3 regions of the Streptomyces sp. NPDC058008 genome follow, and region 1 is predicted to be linked to each of the others. Evidence: riboswitches for the same ligand, from Rfam matches in the RefSeq annotation. Region 1 holds a riboswitch; each other region holds the start of a gene.
What was found. A riboswitch is a leader RNA that binds a small molecule or an ion and turns the genes downstream of it on or off. The one in region 1 is predicted to bind cobalamin.

Region 2: it holds a riboswitch for cobalamin, as region 1 does, so the genes downstream of both, ACFVS9_RS26035 (ABC transporter substrate-binding protein) here and metE (5-methyltetrahydropteroyltriglutamate--homocysteine S-methyltransferase) in region 1, are expected to answer to the same signal.
Region 3: it holds a riboswitch for cobalamin, as region 1 does, so the genes downstream of both, ACFVS9_RS31015 (cobalamin biosynthesis protein) here and metE (5-methyltetrahydropteroyltriglutamate--homocysteine S-methyltransferase) in region 1, are expected to answer to the same signal.

The regions. Positions count from the first base shown of each region.
Region 1 covers NZ_JBHVQX010000006.1:81,443-83,633, reverse strand. The annotation lists gene metE (5-methyltetrahydropteroyltriglutamate--homocysteine S-methyltransferase) at 1-1,251, opposite strand, end outside; cobalamin riboswitch at 1,410-1,630, opposite strand; gene ACFVS9_RS07855 (VOC family protein) at 1,897-2,191, shown strand, end outside.
Region 2 covers NZ_JBHVQX010000029.1:35,124-37,314, reverse strand. The annotation lists gene ACFVS9_RS26050 (secondary thiamine-phosphate synthase enzyme YjbQ) at 1-251, shown strand, start outside; partial or broken gene ACFVS9_RS26045 (recombinase family protein) at 413-586, shown strand; partial or broken gene ACFVS9_RS26040 (SAM-dependent methyltransferase) at 641-822, opposite strand; cobalamin riboswitch at 1,014-1,142, shown strand; gene ACFVS9_RS26035 (ABC transporter substrate-binding protein) at 1,195-2,191, shown strand, end outside.
Region 3 covers NZ_JBHVQX010000042.1:51,712-53,902, reverse strand. The annotation lists gene ACFVS9_RS31015 (cobalamin biosynthesis protein) at 1-757, opposite strand, end outside; cobalamin riboswitch at 886-1,015, opposite strand; gene ACFVS9_RS31010 (hypothetical protein) at 1,164-1,382, opposite strand; gene ACFVS9_RS31005 (anion permease) at 1,395-2,191, opposite strand, start outside.

The sequences.
Region 1 (2,191 bases):
GGCCCGTGTCACCGCGGCGGTGCGGGCGCGGACGGCCGGGTCGTGGGTGACGGGGGAGTGGGCGCGGGACGCCAGATCGGCCCGGTTGGCGGCGAGTTCGGCGGTGACGGCGCCGACCCCCTGGGTGAGGCCCCTGGCCAGGGTGACGATCTCGGCGGTCTTCTGCCGGGCGAAGGCCAGCCAGCGCAGTACCTGCGGCTCGACGTCCCGTTCGGCGGTGGCGTCGAGGGGGACGTGCAGCAGGGAGCAGGAGGAGGCGACGTCGACCCGCCCGGCGAGGCCGAGCAGCGTCCCCAGGGTGGACAGCGACTTCTCCAGATCGTTGATCCAGATGTTGCGGCCGTTGACGACCCCCGCGACCAGGCGCTTGCCGGGCAGTCCGCCGACGGCCGCCAGGGCGTCCAGATTCACGGCGGCGCTCTCGGTGAAGTCCAGCGCGAGACCCTCCACCGGAGTCCTGGCCAGCACGGCGAGCGCCTCGCCGAGCGGGCCGAAGTAGGAGGCGACGAGCAGCTCGGGCCGGTCGTCGAGGCTGCCGAGACCCCGGTAGGCGCGCTCGACGGCGTTCAGTTCGGCGGGTGTGCGGTCCTGGACGAGCGCGGGCTCGTCCAGCTGCACCCACCCGGCACCGGCCGCGCGCAGGTCGGCGAGGACCTCCGCGTACACCGGCAGCAGGCGGTCCAGGAGTGTGAGGGGGTCGAAGTCCGCGGACACGCCGGGGGCCGGCTTGGCGAGGAGCAGGTAGGTGACCGGGCCGACGAGGACGGGCCGGGCGTTCAGCCCCAGGGCGAGTGCCTCCGTCAGTTCGGCGACCTGCTTGGCGGAGTCCGCCGAGAAGACCGTGTCCGGCCCCAGTTCCGGCACCAGGTAGTGGTAGTTGGTGTCGAACCACTTGGTCATCTCCAGTGGTGCGACGTCCTGGGTGCCGCGTGCCATCGCGAAGTAGCCGTCGAGCGGATCCGCGGCGACCGCCTCGCGGTGGCGGGCCGGCACGGCTCCCACCATGACGGTGGTGTCCAGCACGTGGTCGTAGTACGAGAAGTCCCCGGTGGGCACCTCGTCGATCCCGGTCGTGCTCAGCTGCCGCCAGTTGTCGCCGCGCAGCCGGGCCGCGGTGGCGCGGAGGGCGTCGGCGGTGACCCGCCCCTTCCAGTAGCCCTCCACCGCCTGCTTCAGTTCCCGGTTCTGACCCTGCCGGGGGTAGCCGTGGACGGTGGACCGCGCGGTCGCGGTCGTGTGCTCGGTGGTCACGGAGATCTCCTTCGCGAGATGAATCCCTGAGATCCCGGGGACGGCACGAGCGCGCGAAGGGGTGACGTACCGGGACGTGAGGCGTCGTACGACGCCGTGACGGCCTGGTAGGTACGCCGACCCGCCCTCGAGGTCACCGGGATGTCCGCGCACGGATGGTCCGCGCGCGGGCAGTTGGCAGGTCTTCGGACTCGCGGGCACGTCCTGTGTGAGGACACCTAGTGGCCGTCGCTTCCCAGGCCCGGTACGTCGGACCCAGTGCGTATGACGGCGGTCGTTCCCGCTCACCGCTGCGGGGCAGTCCCGGATTCCCACCGGGTTCCCTCTTACGACGCATCCCGTCTGGCGGACGGGGCGAACCAGCTGCACGCGTCAGACTACGGGGCATCCGGGCGGCGCGAGGCGCCAGGTCCAGCATGCGGATGGACCGGGCGCCGGACCGTGGCCGACCGGCGGGCCGGGGCCGGACGCGCCGGACGGGCCGGCGTCCGGCCGTCAGCGGAGGGCGATTCCGCGCCCGTGCCCCCGGACGCGTGAGGCCCGCCCCCAGGCGCCGGCAGGGCGCCCGGCCGGGCCTACGGGAGGCCGGTCCGGGCGGCGGATAATTCGAAGGCCCCCTTGAACGCCACCCGTTAGGGTGGCCCGATGGCGTCGATCAAGCAGGTCCAGATCACCTTCGACTGTGCGGAGCCGGAGCGCGTCGCCCGATTCTGGTGCGAGGTGCTGGGCTACGTGGCACCGGCGCCACCGGAGGGGTTCGCCACCTGGGCCGACTACGAGGACACGCGTCCGCCGGAGCTCAGGGGAGCGTCGTTCTCGTGCGGCGACCCCTCGGGCGTGGGCCCGAGGATGTACTTCCAGCGCGTTCCCGAGGGGAAGACCGTCAAGAACCGGGTGCACCTCGACGTACGCGTCGGCACCGGGCTCGTGGGGGAGGCGC
Region 2 (2,191 bases), on a different contig from region 1:
CCGGGGCCGGCAGCGACGACGACCTCCTGACCGCCCTCCAGACCCTGCTCCCCGCCGACACCCGCTGGCGCCACCGCCACGGAAGCCCCGGCCACGGCCGCGACCACGTACTGCCGGCGCTCGTGCCACCGCACGCCACACTGCCGGTGATCGGGGGGAGGCTGGAGCTGGGGACGTGGCAGTCGGTGTGCCTGGTGGACACGAACGTCGACAATGCGGACCGTCAGGTGCGGCTGAGCTTCCTGGGGTGAGCTTGCTGGCTTGAGCAGGATCGTCCTGGGTGTGGCCGCCCAATCTCCGTACCTTGCGTGTTCGAAACGGAGATGTCTTGCGCGGTACGGACCTGAACATGATGGAACGCCCCTACGGCTGATGCGGGAAGTGCCTGCTCGGCGTGCGACGTCTGTCGCGGATGAAGCTCGCGACATCGTCGCCGGAGCGGCAACGGGAGGACGCGCTGACCACTGCCGCGTCTGTCGGGGGCCACATCATCGGCTGGGCCGATGACTGGGAGGTGTCGGGCGCCACCGACCCGATGACCCGGCCGAAACTGGGCCCGTGGCTTCGCGATGAGGGGGGTCCTTACGACGGGCTGGTGGCTGCAGCCGTGGATCGGCTCGGCCGCAACGTCGTGGACTGCCTCAAGCAGGCGGTCGGAGATGCTGCCGGTGCCGCAGTCCAGGTCGAGGACGCGCGGCGCGGTGCCTGCCACGGCCTCGACCGTGTCGATCATGACCGGAACCGCTCCTCCCGGTCGGGCATGTACCACTCCTGCTGGCGGTCCCAGCTGGTCTGCCAGTCGGCGAGGGGTGTTGCTGTCATGGGTACGGCTGCCCCTTTCCTGGTGTTTCGCGCGGAGTGTGTCTGAGGGTTCGGGCCCACTGGTGGTGCCGGTGCGCATTGTGGGCAGAGCTGGGATGGACGCGTACGACCACCCCCATCGGCGGCCGGGAGGAGCCGGGCGCCGGTCCCGCCCACCACATACGCCACAATGGACGCACAAGGCGACGGGGACCAGGAAGCCGGTGCGATTCCGGCGCGGTCCCGCCACTGTGACCGGGGAGCGATCCTTCTGCACGCCACTGTCCGCGAGCGCGGCCGGGAAGGCGGAGGCGAGCGACGATCCGGGAGCCAGGAGACTGACCCGTCGCCGGTCTGACGTCAGGGGCGAGGACACCCCGGAGAGGATCGACTGTGACGACGCATGCCCGGACGGAGCCGGGACGGCACCCGGAGCCCGGTCGCAGAGGGGTGCTCGCCGCCGGTGGTGCGCTGGCGCTCGCCGGGACCGGCCTGCTCAGTGGCTGTGGCGGCGATACGAAGGACGGCGGCAGAGGGGACGGGTTCCGCGCCGCGTTCACGTCGGGCGGCTCGCAGGAGACCCTCGATCCGCACGTCGCCCCGAACTTCGTCGACCAGGCCCGTGCCAAGGCCCTGTACGACACCCTCGGCACGTACGCCGACGACATGTCCGTCCGTAAGAGGCTCGCGGAGTCCTGGGAGAGTGACGCCTCCGGAACACGCTGGAGCGTACGGCTGCGAAAGGCCCGGTTCCATGACGGGAAGCCGGTCACCGCCAAGGACGTCCTCTACAGCTACCGCCGCGCCGCCGACCCCGAGGTCGGCTCGCCATCGCAGGTCCTGTTGTCCGCCATCGACTTCACCGCGAGCAAGGTGGACGGCGTGCGGTCCGTCGTCTTCGTCCTCAAGGCACCCAACTTCGAGTTCCCCACCGTGTTCGCGGGCCCCGGCACGGAGATCATCCCGGACGGGACGACGGACTTCCGCAAACCCATAGGCTCCGGTCCCTTCACCTACGTGTCCTTCACGCCGGGCGGCACCGCCCGCTACAAGCGCTGGGCCGACCACTGGGACGGCGCTCCGCACATAGCCGAGCTCGAGATCGTCCCCGCGAACGAGGAATCGGCACGCCTCAACGCCCTGCTGTCCGGCCAGGTGCACTACGCGGCCGACATGGCCGGCGCCTCCGTTGAGCGGCTGAAGAAGGACGGCTCGACGCGCCTGCTCACCGCCAAGCGGGCCACCGCCCAGCAGCTACTCCTGCGCACCGGTCGGAAGCCGTTCGACGATCCGCGGCTGATACGCGCCGTGCAACTCGGCATCGACCGGCAGGCGCTGGTGCGCATCGCCCTGGCCGGACACGGCGAAGCCGGCAACGACCTCTTCGGCA
Region 3 (2,191 bases), on a different contig from region 1:
CGCCGAGCGCCCCCGCGAACGAGGCCTCCACCGGCCCCGCGTTGGGGCTCGGATGCCGGCCGGCGTCGGCCCGCCAGGCCCGGACGGCCTCGCGCGGGCGGCCCCCGGCGGCCACCGCGAGCACGGCGGTGAGCCGAGCCCCTGGCCAGCCGGCGACGTCGTCGAGCCGGGCCGACGCCCAGCCGTAGCGCCGGTGACGCGGCGACCGGTGCCCGACCATCGCGTCGAGCGTGTTGACCGCCCGGAAGCCGACCAGCCCCGGTACACCGGCGAGGGCGCCCCACACCAGGGCCCCCACGACGGCGTCGGAGGTGTTCTCGGCGACGGACTCCACCACCGCGCGGGCGATCCCCGGTCCGTCCAGCGCCTGCGGATCGCGGCCGCACAGGTGCGGCAGCCGCTCCCGGGCCAGCTCGACGTCCCCGGCGGCCAGGGCCCCGCCGATGGCGCGGGCCTCCCGGCCCAGCGACGTGCCGCCGACGACGGACCAGGTGGCCGCCGCGGTCAGTGCCACGGCGGCGGCGGGACGGTTCCGTACGGCGCGGGCGGCCAGCGCGGCGGCGCCCGTGGCGCCTCCGGCGCAGACCAGCGCGTGCAGCGCGCCCCGGCCCCGGTGGTCGCCCCACAGGCGGTTCTCGACGCCCGCCGCGGCACGGCCGAAGGCGGCGACGGGATGACCGCGCCGGGGGTCACCGAGCAGCAGGTCGCCGATCAGGCCGGCGGCGGCGCCGTACGCGAAGATGCGGTCGGCTCGCACCGCTCAGCCGGCCGTCGCGCCTCGGTGGACCTTCGCGGCAGGTGGTACGGCGACCGACGCAGGGCAGCCCGACATGGCGTATGTCCTCACTCAGGGTCCGCGCCCTGGTTCGACGTGACCGGCGACGAGAGTCTCCTGGCTCCCGGATCCGCAGTTCCTCCGGCCTTCCAGTCCGCGGTGGCGGACCGTGACTTCCGTATGGAGGCTGCTCCCCGGTGACAGTGGCGGGACCGCGCCGGATTCGCACCGGCTTCCTCTGCTGTCGCCGTAAATGGCTCCGGCAGTCCACCACGCTCCGCGAATGTCCGTCAACCTGCCGTTGACCTGCGAGGCTTCGGTGTGCTCAGACGCACACCGGGCCGGACACGCCCGTGGTGTGTCCGGCCCGGTGCGTCCGCAGGGGGATTCAGGCGACGATCAGGTAGATGCCGTACGCGACGGCCGCCGCGCACAGCGCGAAGCAGGCGTACGCGCCGGTGCGCGCCAGGACGCTGCCGCCGCCCCGCGCCGTGGACGTCTGCCTGGCGAGGCCGGTGACGCCGAGGGTGAAGAGGCCGACCAGCGCGACGGTGATCACGAGGCTGACGCCGAAGACGGAAGCGAGAGCTGCCCAGTCGATGTTCATGCGGATCTGTCCTTACACCGTGGCCGGCCGGTCGGCCGGGGTCTCGGCCGTCGCGGACGGGGCGTGGATGGTGGTCTTGAGGTCCGGCACGCTCACGCCGGCGGGCGGCGGGGCGACCGCCGCGATGGCGGTCGTCACGACACCCGCGGGCTCGCCCTCGGGCGCGTTGACGTTGGTGTGGTCGACCGGCTTGCGGCGCGACAGCAGCCAGATGGCGCCGGAGCCCGCGACCAGCAGGACCGCGACCACCGCGACGCCCCAGGGCCCCTGCTTGGTGAGGAACTCGGCCCCCGCGCCGACGAGTCCGGCGGCCGGCAGGGTCAGACCCCAGGCGACGAACATCCGGGTGGCGGTGGACCAGCGGACCACACCGCCCTTGCGGCCGAGACCCGCGCCCATCACCGCGCCGGAGCAGGACTGGGTGGTCGAGAGGGAGAAGCCGAGGTGCGAGGAGGCCAGGATGACCGTCGCCGCACTCGTCTGGGCCGCGAAGCCCTGCGGCGGACGCAGGTCGGTGAGACCGCTGCCCATGGTGCGGATGATGCGCCAGCCGCCGAGGTAGGTGCCCAGGGCGATGGCCACGCCCGCGGAGGCGATGACCCAGACGGGCGGGTTGGAGCCGGGGGAGAGGACACCGCCGGTGACCAGGGCCAGGGTGATGATGCCCATGGTCTTCTGCGCGTCGTTGGTGCCGTGCGCGAGCGAGACGAGACCGGCCGAGGCGATCTGCCCGGCGCGGTAGCCCTTCGCGGTGGACCTGAGCTGGGCCTCGTCGGTGATCTTCCGGTTGAGGCGGTACGTCAGCTTCG